DNA from 3 places in the Streptomyces sp. NPDC006259 genome. Region 2 is predicted to be linked to each of the others. Evidence: riboswitches for the same ligand, from Rfam matches in the RefSeq annotation. Region 2 holds a riboswitch; each other region holds the start of a gene.
The links. A riboswitch is a leader RNA that binds a small molecule or an ion and turns the genes downstream of it on or off. The one in region 2 is predicted to bind S-adenosylmethionine.

Region 1: linked by a shared signal. The riboswitch ahead of ACFYO5_RS01875 (aminotransferase class V-fold PLP-dependent enzyme) and the one ahead of thrC (threonine synthase) in region 2 are both predicted to bind S-adenosylmethionine.
Region 3: linked by a shared signal. The riboswitch ahead of ACFYO5_RS14470 (amino acid ABC transporter permease) and the one ahead of thrC (threonine synthase) in region 2 are both predicted to bind S-adenosylmethionine.

The regions. Positions count from the first base shown of each region.
Region 1 covers NZ_JBIAHY010000001.1:413,887-419,352, reverse strand. Annotated here, with positions in the region: gene ACFYO5_RS01885 (cytochrome bc complex cytochrome b subunit) at 1-1,249, shown strand, start outside; gene trpD (anthranilate phosphoribosyltransferase) at 1,389-2,453, shown strand; SAM riboswitch class IV at 2,555-2,671, shown strand; gene ACFYO5_RS01875 (aminotransferase class V-fold PLP-dependent enzyme) at 2,852-4,213, shown strand; gene ACFYO5_RS01870 (Lrp/AsnC family transcriptional regulator) at 4,249-4,530, opposite strand; gene ACFYO5_RS01865 (rhomboid family intramembrane serine protease) at 4,527-5,264, opposite strand; gene ACFYO5_RS01860 (hypothetical protein) at 5,436-5,466, shown strand, end outside.
Region 2 covers NZ_JBIAHY010000008.1:261,832-267,297, reverse strand. Annotated here, with positions in the region: gene ACFYO5_RS30960 (trehalose-6-phosphate synthase) at 1-383, opposite strand, end outside; gene ACFYO5_RS30955 (glucosyl-3-phosphoglycerate synthase) at 592-1,536, opposite strand; SAM riboswitch class I at 1,706-1,852, shown strand; gene thrC (threonine synthase) at 1,871-3,154, shown strand; gene ACFYO5_RS30945 (MoaD/ThiS family protein) at 3,151-3,426, shown strand; gene ACFYO5_RS30940 (cold-shock protein) at 3,880-4,086, shown strand; gene groL (chaperonin GroEL) at 4,544-5,466, shown strand, end outside.
Region 3 covers NZ_JBIAHY010000003.1:689,734-695,199, forward strand. Annotated here, with positions in the region: gene ACFYO5_RS14455 (carbohydrate kinase family protein) at 1-350, shown strand, start outside; gene ACFYO5_RS14460 (class I SAM-dependent methyltransferase) at 410-1,183, shown strand; gene ACFYO5_RS14465 (glutathione S-transferase C-terminal domain-containing protein) at 1,737-2,633, shown strand; SAM riboswitch class IV at 2,701-2,821, shown strand; gene ACFYO5_RS14470 (amino acid ABC transporter permease) at 3,214-4,194, shown strand; gene ACFYO5_RS14475 (amino acid ABC transporter ATP-binding protein) at 4,191-5,006, shown strand; gene ACFYO5_RS14480 (ABC transporter substrate-binding protein) at 5,066-5,466, shown strand, end outside.

The sequences.
Region 1 (5,466 bases), on a different contig from region 2:
CGTGCACATGATGCGCGTCTTCTTCACGGGCGCCTTCCGCAAGCCGCGCGAGATCAACTGGCTGTTCGGCTTCCTGCTGTTCGTCCTGGGCATGTTCACCGGTTTCACCGGCTACTCGCTCCCGGACGACCTGCTCTCCGGCACCGGTGTCCGCTTCACGCAGGGCGCGATCCTGTCCATGCCGATCGTCGGCACGTACATCTCGATGTTCCTGTTCGGCGGGGAGTTCCCCGGCGGCGACTTCGTCGCGCGGTTCTACTCGATCCACATCCTGCTGCTGCCGGGCATCATGCTCGGGCTCGTGGTCGGCCACCTGATCCTGGTCTTCTACCACAAGCACACGCAGTTCGCGGGTCCCGGACGGACCAACAAGAACGTCGTCGGCATGCCGCTGCTGCCGGTCTACATGGCCAAGGCCGGAGGCTTCTTCTTCCTGGTCTTCGGGTTCATCGCGCTCATCGCCGGCATCGCGTCCATCAACCCGATCTGGGCCATGGGCCCCTACCGGCCGGACCAGGTGTCGACGGGCGCCCAGCCCGACTGGTACATGGGCTTCGCCGAGGGTCTGGTCCGCGCCATGCCGGGCTGGGAGATCAACTTCTGGGGTCACACGCTGGTCCTGGGCGTGCTCATCCCGCTGGTGCTGTTCGGCCTGTTCCTCGCGGTGATCGCGCTCTACCCGTTCATCGAGTCCTGGGTCACCGGGGACAAGCGCGAGCACCACATCCTGGACCGTCCGCGCAACGCCCCGACCCGTACGGCCTTCGGTGTCGCCTGGGTGACCGGGTACATCATCATGCTGATCGGCGGTGGCAACGACATCATCGCCACCCACTTCCACCTGTCGATCAACGCGGTCACCTGGTTCGTGCGGATCGGCTTCTTCGCCGGACCGGTCATCGCCTTCGTGATCACCAAGCGGATCTGCCTCGGCCTCCAGCGCCGCGACAAGGACAAGGTGCTGCACGGTCGTGAGACCGGCACCATCAAGCGTCTGCCGCACGGTGAGTTCATCGAGGTGCACGAGCCGCTCAGCCAGGAGGCGCTCTACACGCTCACCTCGCACGAGCAGTACCGGCCCGCCGAGATCGGCCCGACGGTCGACGAGAACGGCGTCGAGCGCAAGGTGAAGCGCACCGAGAAGGTCCGCGCCAAGCTGAGCGAGGCGTACTACGGCGAGGAGAGCCAGGTCTCCAAGCCGACCGTCGAGGAGTACAAGGAGATCACGAGCGGCCACGGCCACCACTGATCGCTGCGTCGCCACGCACCGCCGAAGGGCCCCGTCCGGTGTACGGACGGGGCCCTTCGCCCTGTCCGGGCCTGGATAGGGTGGACCAGTCGAGACGCGCGTCCCGTGCAGCGGGACCACACTGACCCAGGAGCGGCTTATGAGCGCTGTGACCCCCGCCGGAGGCGACACCGCGGCGGACCGTTCCTGGCCCGAGGTGCTGAACGCCCTGCTGTACGGCCGTGACCAGAGTGCCGACGCCACGGCGTGGGCGATGGACCGGATCATGCGCGGCGAGGCCACCGACGCCCAGATCGCCGGGTTCGTGGTGGCGCTGCGCGCCAAGGGCGAGACCGTCGAGGAGATCAACGGACTCGTCCGCGCGATGTACGAGCACGCGAACGTGATCGAGGTGCCCGGCCCGACCGTCGACATCGTCGGCACCGGCGGCGACGGCGCGAAGACGGTGAACATCTCCACGATGTCCTCGATCGTCGTGGCCGGCACGGGCGTCAAGGTCGTCAAGCACGGCAACCGGGCCGCGTCCTCCGCGTCCGGCGCCTCGGACGTCCTGGAGAAGCTCGGCGTCCGCCTCGACCTGACCCCGCAGCGGGTGGCCGAGGTCGCCGAGGAGGCCGGCATCACCTTCTGCTTCGCCATCAAGTTCCATCCGGCGCTGCGTCACGCGGGCGCGGCCCGTGGCCAGTTGGGCATCCGCACGGTGTTCAACGTGCTCGGCCCGCTGACCAACCCGGCCAAGGTCCGGGCCCAGGCGGTCGGCGTCGCGGACGCGCGCATGGCGCCGATCGTGGCCGGCGTCTTCGCGGAGCGCGGCAACTCCTCGCTGGTGTTCCGCGGCGACGACGGCCTCGACGAGCTGACGACGACCTCCACCTCACGGGTCTGGGTCGTCCGCGACGGCAAGGTGACCGAGGAGTCGTTCGACCCGCGGGACGTCGGCCTCGACCTCGTTCCCGTCGAGGCCCTGCGGGGCGCCGACGCCTCCTACAACGCCGAGGTGGCGCGCAGGCTGCTGGACGGCGAGACGGGCCCGGTCCGGGACGCCGTCCTGCTGAACTCGGCGGCCGCCCTGGTCGCCCTGGAGCCGACCGCCGCTCCGCTCCCGGAACAGCTCCGGGACGGCATGGCCAGGGCCGCGGAGTCCCTCGACTCCGGCGCGGCCAAGCGGACCCTGGAACGCTGGGCGGCGGCCACCCACGCCTGAGCGCGGGCCCGCTGTGCCGCGGGGCGCGGTCCGGATCCGTCCGTCTCAGGACATGGACCGCGCCTTGCGCGCCGGTGATCGTATGGCAGGATGCTGTACCAGGTCATGAGCGACAGTCATGAGGCCCCGGCCGACTGTCCGGCAACCCTCCGTCCGTGGCGGGGTGCCCCGGGTGAGGACCAGGCCGCAGACAGCAAGGTCTACGGCAAGCGCGGACCCCTCGCACTCGTTCCGAGTGAGCACTTCCAGGGGTCCTGGTCGTCGAGGAGCCTTCCGTGAGCAAGCGAATGCGATAGGGCCGCAGAGCCCCGCCTCCGCATCCCCCCTTCACCGTTTCCCGCGCTCGAGCCGTACCCGCTCGCGCGGCGAATCCGCACGCCTGTCACGGGAGTTCAGCCATGTCCGTCGCCACCGCTGCCGCCGCCCAGACCGTTCGCGCCCCGCTGCCCGTGCTGGGCCGGGATGTCACCGTCCCGCTCGTCACCGGCGGAGAGGTCGGCTACGCGGCCCTCGACTACGCCGCCAGCGCCCCCGCCCTCCAGCGCGTCTGGGACGACGTGGCCGCCTACGCCCCCTACTACGGCAGCGTCCACCGCGGCGCCGGATACCTCTCCCAGCTCTCCACCGACCTCTTCGAGAACGCCCGCCGCACGGTCGCCGAGTTCCTCGACTGCCGGCCCGACGACCAGCTGGTCTTCACCCGGTCCACCACCGACTCCCTGAACCTGCTCGCCGCCGCCCTCCCCGCCGGCTGCCAGGTCTTCGTCTTCGAGACCGAGCACCACGCCTCGCTGCTGCCCTGGAAGGACGCCCGGGTCACCTACCTCGACGCCCCGCGCACACCGGGGCAGGCCGTCGCCACCCTGGAGCGGGCCCTCGCCGGCCGCGATCCGCACGGCCCGGCCCTGGTCTGCGTGACCGGCGCCTCCAACGTCACCGGCGAGCTGTGGCCGGTACGCGAACTGGCCGCCGCGGCCCACGCCCACGGCGCCCGGATCGTCCTGGACGCGGCCCAGCTCGCCCCCCACCACCCGGTGTCCGTCCGTGACCTCGACGTCGACTGGGTCGCCTTCTCCGGCCACAAGCTGTACGCCCCCTTCGGCTCCGGGGTCCTGGCCGGCCGCGCCGACTGGCTGCGAGCGGCCGACCCCTACCTCGCCGGCGGCGGCGCCAGCCGCAAGGTCACCCGCCGCCAGGACGGGGGAGTGGACGTCGAGTGGCACGAGAGCGCCGCCCGGCACGAGGCGGGCTCCCCGAACGTCATCGGCGCCTACTCCATCGCCTCCGCCTGCAAGGCGCTCACCGAGGCGGGCTTCGACACGCTGGTCGCCCGCGAGCGGTACCTCATCGACAAGGTCCGCGCGGGCCTCGCGGAGGTCCCCGAGGTGAGGATCCTGTCCCTCTTCGGCGACGACGCGCCCCGAGTCGGCGTGATCTCCTTCGTCGTGGACGGCTGGAACAGCTCCCACTTCGCCGCCGCGCTCTCCGCCGAGTACGGCATCGGCGTCCGCGACGGCCTCTTCTGCGCCCACCCCCTGGTCCGCACCCTGCTGGGCAGCGACCCGCAGAGCCAGGGCGAGTGCGGGGCCCCCGAGGCGGCCCCCGGCGAGAAGTCCCTCAACGCGATCCGCGTGAGCTTCGGCGCGGGCACCCCCGACGAGCACGTCGACCGTTTCGTGACGGCGGTACGGGAACTGGTGACCGAGGGCGCGAAGTGGCGCTACCGCACGGAGGACGGCCGCTGCGTCCCGGCGGTGTAGGCGGGCCCTTCTCGCCGGAGGCGGTGTTCAGACGGTCAGGAGTCCAGGCCGATCGCGAACGCCGCCTCCAGGTCGTGCTGCGAGTACGTGCGGAAGGCCACGTGCGTGTCCGTCGCCTCCACCCCCGGGATCTTGCTGATCCGCCCCGGGATCATCTCGGCGAGGTCCTCGTGCCGGCGTACCCGCACCATGGCGATCAGGTCGTAGGTGCCGGTCACGGAGAACACCTCGCTCACGGATTCGAGCGAAGCGATCGACTCCGCGATCTCGGGGATCCGGTCCACGCTGGTCTTGATGAGGACGATCGCGGTGATCACGGCTGGTTCTCTCCCTCGGGGGCCGGAGCTGGGCTGCTGCTCACTCTAGTGGGCCGGGTGAACCGGGCCCACGCGTAGACGAAGCCCAGGCCGAAGCCCACCAGGTGCGCCAGGTACGCCACCCCCGGTCCCTGCCCCGCCCGCCCCGCCGCCACCCACTGCAACGCCACCCAGAAGGGCAGCACCACCCAGGCCGGGAAGCGCAGCGGCAGGAAGAAGAGGAACGGCAGAAGACTGGTGACCCGAGCCCGGGGGAACAGGTGGAGGAACGCGCCGAGCACCGCCGAGATCGCCCCGGAGGCGCCGACCAGGGACTGTTCGGATTCGGCGTTGACGGCGGCGTACCCGAGCAGTGCCAGCGCGCCGCAGCCCAGGTAGAAGAGGGTGAACTCGACGCGGCCCATCCGGTGCTCGGTCATCGCCCCGAAGACGTGGAGGAAGAGCATGTTGCCCAGCAGGTGCACCCAGCCGCCGTGGACGAACAGGGCGGTCAGGGGGGTGAGGGCGACGCCGGGCGTGATCCCCGCGAACAGGTCCGCCGGGATCACGCCCCACCGGCGGAAATAGGCGCGCTGCGCGAGCGCCGCCTCCTCGCCGGTGCCGGGGACCGGGACGAGGCCCGAGACCGGGCCGATCGCGAAGATCACGCAGCACAGGGCCATCAGTCCGTACGTCACCGGTGCCGCGGGGTGGCGGAAGACTCGGCCCAGCGGCCCGCTCCAGTGGCTGATCATGGATACAGAGCATGACGTAACGGGACGTACTCGGCCGGACCGCCTCGCCGCCGTGGACGGACGGGCGGCCGGCACCCGGCAGGCCGTAGGGTTACGTGCCACACGCTCCGGGGAGCCCTGGGCGCGCCCCGGTCCCGGAAGACCGACACTAGAAGGAAGCGGACGGTCACGATGACGGTTCCCCTGCCGACCGCCACGACGC
Region 2 (5,466 bases):
TACGACGCCCACTGGCGCCGGAACTCCGCGTCGAAGACCGGCTCCAGCGGGGTCTGGTACAGCAGGTGGTGGATGAACCAGAGCACGGAGTTGGCGATGCCGTTGTACGCGTCGGCGTGCACGTCGGCCGGGATGTCGAGCATCCGCACGCCGTCCTCGCCGACCCCGCGCCGCACCGCCTCGCGGTCGCCGTCGGAGAGCGCCGAGCACACCCACAGGGCGCCCGCGTCCGGCCCGATCGCCGACAGACCCGAGACCAGTCCGCCGCCGCCCCGCTTGGCGTGCAGCGAACCGTCCTCGCGCACCTGATAGGAGACCGGGCCGCGATTGGACGCGACCAGTACCTGAGCACCCTCGTCAACAGCACCACGCGTAAAAGCCATACGCCACAACCTAGCCCGGTCCCTAAACGCTCAAACGTACGGATGCGGTCCGCGGACGGAGTACACCCGGCCGGGTACGGCGGGAACGGCCGTGGACGCGGGCGGGACCGGCCGTGGACGCGGGCCGGACCCGCCGTGGACGCGGGCCGGAGCGCGTCGCGCCTTCCCGCCGGGCAGGCGGGAAGGCGACGACGACAGGGCGATACGGCTAGGCGACCTTGCGTTCCGCGTACTCCGCGATCTCCGCCATCGGCGGGCGTTCCTCGGTGTCCACGGAGTAGGTGCGCGGCTCGAAGCCGTCCGTGCCCCGCTCGAACTGGGTGAGCGCGGGCCGGATCAGGTGCCCGCGGGCCAGCCGGAGCTGCGCGGTGCGGTAGATCGCCGCCGCCATCCGGCCGAGCGCCTGCCCGTTCTGGTGGCGGTGCCTGCGCACGCCGACGTCCACCTGGGCGAGGGCGTCCAGGCCGACCAGGTGCAGGGCGTCGACGAGCATGCCCAGCTCCACGCCGTAGCCGACGGGGAACGGCAGCTGTTCCAGCAGGCTGCGGCGGGCCGCGTACTCGCCGCCGAGCGGCTGCACGAAACCGGCCAGCTGCGGCCAGTGCATGTTGAGCAGGGGGCGGGCCATGAGTTCCGTGACCCGGCCGCCCTGGCCCGCCGCGCCGTCCAGCGGGCGGTCGTACATGGCCTTGACCAGATCGACTCCGGGGTCGGTGAGCAGCGGTCCGACGATCCCCGTGACGAAGTCGGAGGAGAAGTCCCTGAGGTCGGCGTCGACGAAACAGACGATGTCCCCGGTCGTGACGAGCAACGACCGCCACAGCACCTCGCCCTTGCCGGGCACGGCCGGTATCCGGGGCAGGATCGCGTCCCGGTGGACGACGCGCGCCCCGGCCGCCGCCGCGACCTCGGACGTACGGTCGGTGGAGCCCGAGTCGACCACGACGATCTCGTCGACCAGGGGAACCTGCTGCATCAGGTCGTGGCGGATGACCGCGACGATGTCACCGACCGTCTCCTGCTCGTTCAGGGCGGGCAGCACCACGGAGACCGTCTGGCCCGAGGCACGTTTCGCGGCCAGGACGCGGTGCAGCGGGCGGTCGGTCACGGACCAGGAGCGGGTGGCCAGCCAGGCTTCAGCTTCTTTCAGCACGGTCTGCGGCTCCTCACAGTCGTGATCACACGTGGTGCACGCGGGGTGACGGTGTGATCCATCTCGCGGTTCGGACGTCTATCTCAACTGTCCTGGCCTTCGGTTACAGTCTTGAACAACGCGGATGACCATCGCATGTCCGAGGTCGCCGTTGTTCACAACTTCATACCGCTCATCCAGAGGGGCAGAGGGATACGGCCCGATGAAGCCCCGGCAACCCTCCAGCCGGTCTCGGCACGTTGACGTGGCGAGGCTCCCGGCTAGGGAAGGTGCCAAATCCGTCTCACGGCGAGATGCGTCGTGAGGAAGATGAGGAGAAAGGGCCTCGCCTCACATGGCTGCGCAGACAGTTGGAACCACCACGAACTCCGTCGATCTCGGTCCCGCCGCGGCGCTCTCCTGCCGCGAGTGCGGACACCGCGTGCCCCTCGGCCCGGTCTTCGCCTGCGAGGAGTGTTTCGGCCCGCTCGAGATCGCGTACGACTTCTCGTCCTATGAGACCGAGGAACTCCGCAAGCGCATCGAGGCGGGACCCGCGAACATCTGGCGCTACGCGCCGCTGCTGCCCGTCCCGGCCGACGTGGCGGACAAGCCGAACATCAACCCCGGCTGGACCAAGCTCGTCCAGGCCGACAACCTGGCCCGCGAGCTGGGCGTCGACGCCGGCAAGCTGTTCGTCAAGGACGACTCCGGCAACCCGACGCACTCCTTCAAGGACCGCGTCGTCGCCCAGGCCATCGAGGCCGCCCGCGCCTTCGGCTTCACGACCCTGTCCTGCTCCTCCACGGGCAACCTGGCCGGTGCCGTCGGCGCCGCCGCCGCCCGCGCCGGCTTCCGCTCCTGCGTGTTCATCCCGCACGACCTGGAACAGGGCAAGATCGTCATGGCCGCGATCTACGGCGGCGAACTCGTCGGCATCGAGGGCAACTACGACGACGTGAACCGCTTCTGCTCCGAGCTGATCGGCGACCCGGCCGGCGAGGGCTGGGGCTTCGTCAACGTCAACCTGCGGCCGTACTACGCCGAGGGCTCCAAGACGCTGGCGTACGAGATCTGCGAGCAGCTCGGCTGGCGGCTGCCCGACCAGCTCGTCGTGCCGATCGCCTCCGGCTCGCAGCTCACCAAGATCGACAAGGGTCTGCAGGAGCTGATCAGGCTCGGTCTCGTCGAGGACAGGCCGTACAAGATCTTCGGCGCGCAGGCCGAGGGCTGCTCCCCGGTGTCCGCCGCCTACAAGGCCGGCCACGACGTCGTGCGGCCCCAGAAGCCGAACACCATCGCCAAGTCCCTCGCCATCGGCAACCCGGCGGACGGCCCGTACGTCCTGGACATCGCGCGCCGTACCGGTGGCGCGGTGGAGGACGTGAACGACGAGCAGGTGGTCGACGCGATCAAGCTGCTGGCGCGGACCGAGGGCATCTTCGCCGAGACGGCGGGTGGCGTGACCGTGGGCGTGACGAGGAAGCTGATCGAGAACGGTCTCCTCGACCCGACGAAGACCACCGTCGTCCTCAACACGGGGGACGGCCTCAAGACCCTCGACGCGGTGGCCGGCACCGGCCTCACCGCCACCATCCGCCCGAACCTGGACTCCTTCCGAGAGGCTGGCCTCGCATGAGCGTGACCGTCCGCATCCCCACCATCCTGCGCACCTACACCGGCGGCAGGGCCGAGGTCGCGGCCGAGGGCGCGACCCTCGGCGAGGTCATCTCCGACCTGGAGAAGAACCACACCGGCATCGCCGCCCGCGTCCTCGACGACCAGGGCAAGCTGCGCCGGTTCGTCAACGTGTACGTCAACGACGACGACGTCCGCTTCGAGCAGGGGCTGGACACGGTGACCCCGGACGGCGCCGGCGTCTCGATCATTCCGGCCGTGGCCGGCGGCTGACACACGTTCCGTACCCGCCGGTAGTAACCGTCGGTAACGGTAATGACCGAGAGTTCATCGAATTGCCCCCTCCGCGAGAGAAACGGAGGGGGCAATTCAGTGTGGTTGAGCGCGGTACAGTTGGGGAACACGCCGCCCATTGCACGCCGACCACAGAGATGTTCCGTCGGTGCGGGCGATGAGAAGTAGCCAAAGTGTGCATGCCTTTTGCGCCTTTCATTCCCTTTGCGGGGCCCGACTTGCCCTGAATCCAGGCGAATCCTCACTCTTCTCCGGACCCTCCGCGTCCAGAATTCTCGTCCGATTGACCTGTTGCAGAGGGCAGTTGGACAGATACATTCGGCCGCGGTCGACGCGTTCCGGCGCACGCCCCCAACCAACTTGGGGGGTGAGGTCTGACCCGGATTCGCGAAGTGCGGATCTGTGCAAGGGCCAGTAATAGGGGAGTTAGGCATGGCTCAGGGCACCGTCAAGTGGTTCAACGCGGAGAAGGGGTACGGCTTCATCGCGGTCGACGGTGGTGCGGATGTTTTCGTCCACTACAGCGCGATCCAGATGGACGGATACCGCACCCTGGAAGAGGGCCAGCGGGTCGATTTCGAGATCTCGCAGGGTCAGAAGGGGCCGCAGGCGGACATGGTCCGGCTCGCGACCGGCTGAAGCACGCGCCGACTTGCAGCGACGTTCTTCTGTTCCATCGTCGAAGGGCTCGCACCTCCCGGGGTGCGGGCCCTTCGGCATGTCCGGTACGGGCCCTCGGCGTGTCCGGCGCGGGCCCTTCGGTATGTCCGGTGCGGGCCCCGCGGCGTGTCCGTGCGGCCGGCCGGACGGTGGTACGGCTCCCTCCACCTGCGGATTCCGGGGTGCCGCAGGTGCCCTGCGGCGCCCGGAACGCCACGCCCCGACGGCTCCGCCGCGCGGGCGCACCTTGCACTCGGCCGGGTCGAGTGCTAATCATTGGCGTTAGCACTCTGATGGTGAGAGTGACAACGAAGGACCGGGTCGGTGAGGCCCGCAGGCCAGGTGGGGCAAGGAACCACAGGGCAGGCGAGCCGTCCGTCGCGGGCGCGGGCGCGGTCCGAAGGAATCACCCCCAGTCCTGGAGGGACCACTTCACATGGCCAAGATCATCGCGTTCGACGAGGAGGCGCGGCGCGGCCTCGAGCGCGGCATGAACCAGCTCGCGGACGCCGTGAAGGTGACGCTCGGCCCCAAGGGCCGCAACGTCGTCCTCGAGAAGAAGTGGGGCGCCCCCACGATCACCAACGATGGTGTCTCCATCGCCAAGGAGATCGAACTCGAGGACCCGTACGAGAAGATCGGCGCCGAGCTGGTCAAGGAAGTCGCCAAGAAGACGGACGACGTCGCCGGCGACGGTACGACCACGGCCACCGTGCTGGCCCAGGCGCTGGTCCGCGAGGGTCTGCGCAACGTAGCCGCCGGCGCCAACCCGATGGCCCTCAAGCGCGGTATCGAGAAGGCCGTCGAGGCCGTCTCCGGTGCCCTGCTCGAGCAGGCGAAGGATGTCGAGACCAAGGAGCAGATCGCTTCGACGGCCTCCATCTCCGCCGCCGACACCCAGATCGGCGAGCTGATCGCCGAGGCCATGGACAAGGTCGGCAAGGAAGGCGTCATCACGGTCGAGGAGTCGCAGACCTTCGGTCTCGAACTCGAGCTGACCGAGGGCATGCGCTTCGACAAGGGCTACATCTCGGCGTACTTCGCGACCGACATGGAGCGTATGGAGGCCGTCCTCGACGACCCGTACATCCTGATCGCGAACTCCAAGATCGCCAACGTCAAGGACCTGCTCCCGCTCCTGGAGAAGGTCATGCAGTCGGGCAAGCCGCTGCTGATCATCGCCGAGGACGTCGAGGGCGAGGCCCTGTCGACCCTGGTCGTCAACAAGATCCGCGGCACCTTCAAGTCCGTCGCGGTCAAGGCCCCGGGCTTCGGCGACCGCCGCAAGGCGATGCTGAACGACATCGCCATCCTCACCGGCGGCGAGGTCATCTCCGAGGAGGTCGGGCTCAAGCTCGA
Region 3 (5,466 bases), on a different contig from region 2:
TCGGCTTCTCCGGTGAGCGGGACCTGGCGGCCGGCGTGCGCAAGCTGCGCGAGGCCGGCGCGGGCGTCGTCGCGGTGACCCGCGGCGGGGACGGCGCGCTGGTGGTGAGCGCCGACGGCAGCGAGACGGTCCCCGCCTTCGCGGTGGACGTCGTCGACACCACCGGATGCGGTGACGCCTTCTCGGCCGGATACCTGCGAGGTGTCTCCCTCGGGCGCGCACCGGCGCGGGCCGCCGTCCTGGGCTGTGCCGCGGCGGCCCTGGTCGCCCAGGGACTCGGCAGCGACCACGGTGACTTCGACCTCGCCGCCGCCGAGGAGTTCGCCGAGAGCGGGAAGACGCGGGCGTGAAATCCCCGGGCCGACAAATGGGTGGACAACGCCCGCACGGCTGACCATCGTTGAGCGACATGGATCAACAACGGATCTGGGACGCCGATGTCGCCGGACGCTACGACACCCCCGGCACCGGCATGTTCGCACCCGAGGTGCTCGGACCGGCCGTCGACCGGCTCGCCGAACTGGCGGAGGGCGGCCGGGCGTTGGAGTTCGCCGTCGGCACCGGGCGGGTCGCGGTGCCGCTCACCGGGCGGGGAGTGCCGGTGACCGGTGTCGAGCTGTCCCCGCCGATGATCGAGCGGCTGCGGACCAAGGCGGACGAGTCGGCGATCCCGGTGGTCGTCGGCGACATGGCGACGGCCCGCGCACCGGGGGAGTACACGCTCGTCTACCTCGTCTACAACACGATCTCCAACCTGCTCACCCAGGCCGACCAGGTCGCGTGCTTCCGCAACGCCGCCCGGCACCTCGGACCCGGCGGCCGGTTCGTCGTCGAGCTGTGGGTGCCCGAACTGCGCACGCTCCCGCCGGGGCGGGAGGCGACCGTCTGGCACTGTGAGCCCGGCTACATCGGCCTGGACACCTACGACGTCCTGCGCCAGCACGTCGTCTCGCACCACTTCAGGTTCGACGAGAGCGGTCGGCGGGCCCAGCTGGACCGCAGCCCGCACCGGTACGTCTGGCCCGCCGAACTCGACCTGATGGCGCAACTGGCCGGCTTCCGGCTGGAGTCCCGGCACGCCGACTGGACCGGCTCGGAGTTCACCGCCGAGTCGCGGTCCCACGTGTCGGTGTACCGGCTGCCGTCCCCCGACACCCGGCACCCGCGAGACCCCCGCCCCTGACACCCGCACACCCCGAGACCCCCGCCCCTGACACCCGCACACCCCGAGACCCGCACCCCCCGAGACAGGCGCCCCCTGACACAGGCGTCCCCTGCGACCGGCACCCCCGAGACTGGCGTCCCCTGCGACCGGCACCCCCGAGACCCCACCCCCTGAGACAGGCGCCCCCCTGCGGCCCGCGTCTCCTGACTCACCTGCTGGACGCCCTCTTGACGGCGACGGGGGGCGGATCGACACTCGGACCGGGAATCCTAGTGAACGGGTAGGGAAACACATGGGGTGTGAGACGGTAGCGGTCGCCCGTCGAGTGAGCCGCACGCAATGGGCGTCCCCCCTTCTCACCTCCCGCCGCCACATCGACCTGCTGCGCGTCTGCAGCGCGATGCCCCAGGGCTGAACCAGCCCTTCCCCTGCGCCGAGCCCCCTCGACGGTGTCCCCGCGGCACCGTCCGCGCCGGCGTGCGGAATGCGGGCTGGGCCCTCCGTCCGACCCCTCCCGTCCGACGTCACATCCGCCGCGCGTCCGCCCACGCGCCCGCCCCCGGGGAGAGTCATGACCGTCACACCGCAGGCCGCCCACCCGTCCACCCGACCGGCCCCCGCCTTCCGGGGCCGGATCGGCCGCGACGCGCGCAGCGGCCACTACGCCGTGCCGCGCCGCTACCGGCTCCACCTCTCGCCGGCCGACCCCGACGGCCTGCGCATCGCCGTCGTCCACAGCCTGCTCGGCCTGGACCGCGCCTGTCCCGTGACGTTCCTGCCCGCCGTCCCGGACTGTCCCGACGGCGGCCACTCGCAGCTGCGTCCCCTGTACGACGCCAGCGCGCACCACTACACCGGACCCGCCCTCGCGCCGGTCCTCAGCGACGACTGGTCGGGTCGGATCGTCTCCACCCACGGCCCCGACATCGCCCGCGACCTCGCCCGGCACTTCGGCGGCGGCCGGCCCTCGCTGTACCCGTGCGGCACGGAGTCGGAGATCGAGGCCGTCCAGCGGATGTGCGCCCAGGGCATCGAGGAGGCCGCCCAGCGCGCCGGAGCGGCCGGCGCCGACGCGTCGGAGCGCGCCGCGGCCCTCGACACGCTGCTCGGCACGCTCGGCGTCCTCGAACAAGGGCTCAGCGCCCGGCCCCATCTGATCGGCACGCAGATCACGGCGGCCGACGTCGAGTTGTGGGTGACGTTGGTCCAGCTCGACACCGTGCACCGCCACCACCTCGACGCCGACACGGTGCGCCGCGTCGCCGGGCACCCCGCCCTGTGGGAGTACGCCCGCCGGCTGGCCGCGCACCCCGCCTTCGGCGGCCATCTCGACCTCGACGGCGTCAACCGCCGCCACCACGCCCGCTGTCAGGGTCTGGAGGCCGCCGGCTCGGCCGTCCAGATACTGGACTGGGCGAGCCACACGACCCCCGTCACGGGCACGGAGGCGCAGGTCGCGCGGTCCTGACCCGGTCCAGTGGCTGGACCGGCGTTGACAACCGTTCGGGCGACTGTCTTAACTTACGACCCAGAACGGTCATGAGCGTCAGCGACAAGCCCTGGCTTGCTGACCGGCAACCCTCGCTCGGCGGTGGGGTGCCCCAGGTGACGACCGGACCGGATGACGTTCGGTAGACGTTTCGGTAAGCGCGAGGGCCCCACGGGGCCGGACAGTGACGGTGACGGACATGTACGCAGCCTCTCGGACGGCGCCCCGCCGCCTCCGCGGCTGCGTACGGCCGTACCTCGACGTCCTCGTCGCCGACCGCGCCGTCGATCTCCTCCGCGTGAACAGCGCGCTGTGTACCGCGCCGGGCCGTGCCCGCTGTCGGGGCTGAACCCCTCACACCCTTCGCCCCGTCACCGCGTTCCTGACGAACACCGCCTGCGCGGTGTGCCGTTGTCCGCCCCACCCCGGTTCCCCGTACGCATCCGCGCGCCGTGCCGCGCCGGCCCGTCACGGAGCGGCCACCGCCGCCCCGCCGCGCCGCCGCGGCCACCCACGCCCGCCGTGATCCGGGGTGCCCCGACTCCCGCCGGAGCCCCTCATGAGTGAACCCCCAGGCGCCGTGGCCCTCGCCGAGGCACCACCCGCCGTACCCCCGCCGCGCCACCGGCTCACCGCCCAGCGCGTCCAGCCGCTGCGCCGGCCCGGACGCTGGATCGCCACCGCGGTCGTCCTGGTGCTGGCCGCCCAGTTCGTCCACGGCCTGGTGACCAACCCGTTCTACCAATGGGACCGCTTCGGCTACTGGTTCCTGCGCCCGACGATCCTCGACGGACTGCTGATCACCCTCGAAGTGACGGCCTGGAGCGCGGTGCTGGGCCTCCTCGGCGGCATCCTGCTCGCCCTGGCCAGGCTCTCCCGCAGCCCGGTGCTGCGCGCCGCGAGCTGGACCTACGTCTGGGCGCTGCGCTCCGTCCCGCTCATCGTCGTGCTGCTGTTCCTCTACAACTTCAGCGCCCTGTACAAGACGTTGAGCGTCGGCATCCCCTTCGGACCCGCCTTCTTCAGCTTCGACGAGTCCCGGCTCGCCACCGACATGGCGATCGCCGTGATCGGCCTCAGCCTCAACGAGGCCGCCTACGCCGCCGAGGTGGTCCGCGGCGGCATCCTCTCCGTCGACCAGGGCCAGCACGAGGCGGCGTCCGCCCTCGGCCTGCCCAAGGGCTACCAGTTCCGGCGGATCGTCTTCCCGCAGGCCCTGCGGTCCATCACCCCCAACTACGTCAACCAGCTGATCGGCCTGGTCAAGAGCACTTCGCTGGTCTTCTACGTGTCGCTGCTCGACCTGTTCGGCACCGCCCAGTCGATGGGCTCCACCTACCCCGGCGACATCGTGCCCCTGCTGCTGGTCGTCACCGTCTGGTACCTGATCCTCACGAGCCTCGTCTCCGTGATCCAGTTCTACGTCGAGCGGTACTACGCGCGGGGCGCCACCCGCTCCCTGCCGCCGACCCCGTTGCAGAAGCTGCGCACCGGCCTGCGGGACCTGCGGGAGCGTGCGCGCAGGGAGGCCGCCGTATGACCGCCGAGACCGTCACCGCGACCCCGCGGGCCGCCGAGCCGGCCGCGGCGCGGCCCGCCGCCGTCCAGGTGCACGACGTCCACAAGTGGTACGGCGCCCACCGGGTGCTCGACGGTGTCGACCTGACGGTGCGGCCCGGCGAGGTCACCGTCGTCCTCGGCCCGTCCGGCTCCGGCAAGTCCACCCTGCTGCGGGTCATCAACCACCTGGAGAAGCCCGAGATCGGTTACGTCAGCGTCAACGGCGAGCCGATCGGCGTGCGCCGGCACGGCGACCGGCTGCGCGAGCTGAGCGAGCGGGCCATCCTCGCGCAGCGCAGCCGTATCGGGTTCGTCTTCCAGAACTTCAACCTCTTCCCGCACCTGACCGTGCTCGACAACGTCGCCGCCGCCCCCGTGGCGACCGGCAGGCTCGGCAAGGCCGCGGCGCGGGAACTGGCCCGCGAACTCCTCGACCGGGTGGGCCTCGCCGACAAGGCCTCCGCCTACCCCCGCCAGCTGTCCGGCGGCCAGCAGCAGCGCGTCGCCATAGCCCGCGCGCTCGCCCTGCGCCCCGGAGTCATCCTCTTCGACGAGCCCACCTCCGCCCTCGACCCCGAACTCGTCGGCGAGGTCCTCGCCGTCATCAAGAGCCTGGCGACCAGCGGCACCACCCTCGTCATCGTCACGCACGAGATCGGCTTCGCCCGCGAGGTCGCCGACCGGGTCGTCTTCATCGACGCCGGAAGGATCGTCGAACAGGGCCCGCCCGCAGAGGTCCTGGACAACCCGCGGCACGAACGCACACGGGACTTCCTCAGCAAGGTCCTCTGACACCCCGCGCCGCACCACCTCATCCCCTCCCTCCCCGCCACCAGTCACGAAGGACGGCCATGCCCACCCACATCACCCGACGCAGCCTGATGCGCGGCATCACCGCGGCGACCGCCGTCGCCACCCTGGCCACCGGGCTCGCCGCCTGCGGTGGTGACAGCGACGCCGCCACCACGACCGACACCGCCGCCTCGGGGAGCGTGACCATCGGCCGGCTCTCCAACGGCGCCGCGAAGGAGACCACCCTCAAGGTGTCCGAGGTGAAGTCGATCAGCGCCCAACTGCCCGAGGCCGTGCGCAGGAGCGGCAAGCTGGTCATCGGCAGCGGCACCCTGCCGTCCGGCTCCCCTCCGCTGGGCTTCGTCGGCGGCGACCAGAAGACCCTCACCGGCTCCGAGCCCGACCTCGGCCGCCTGGTCGCCGCGGTACTCGGCCTCAAGCCCGAGGTCAGGCGATTCAC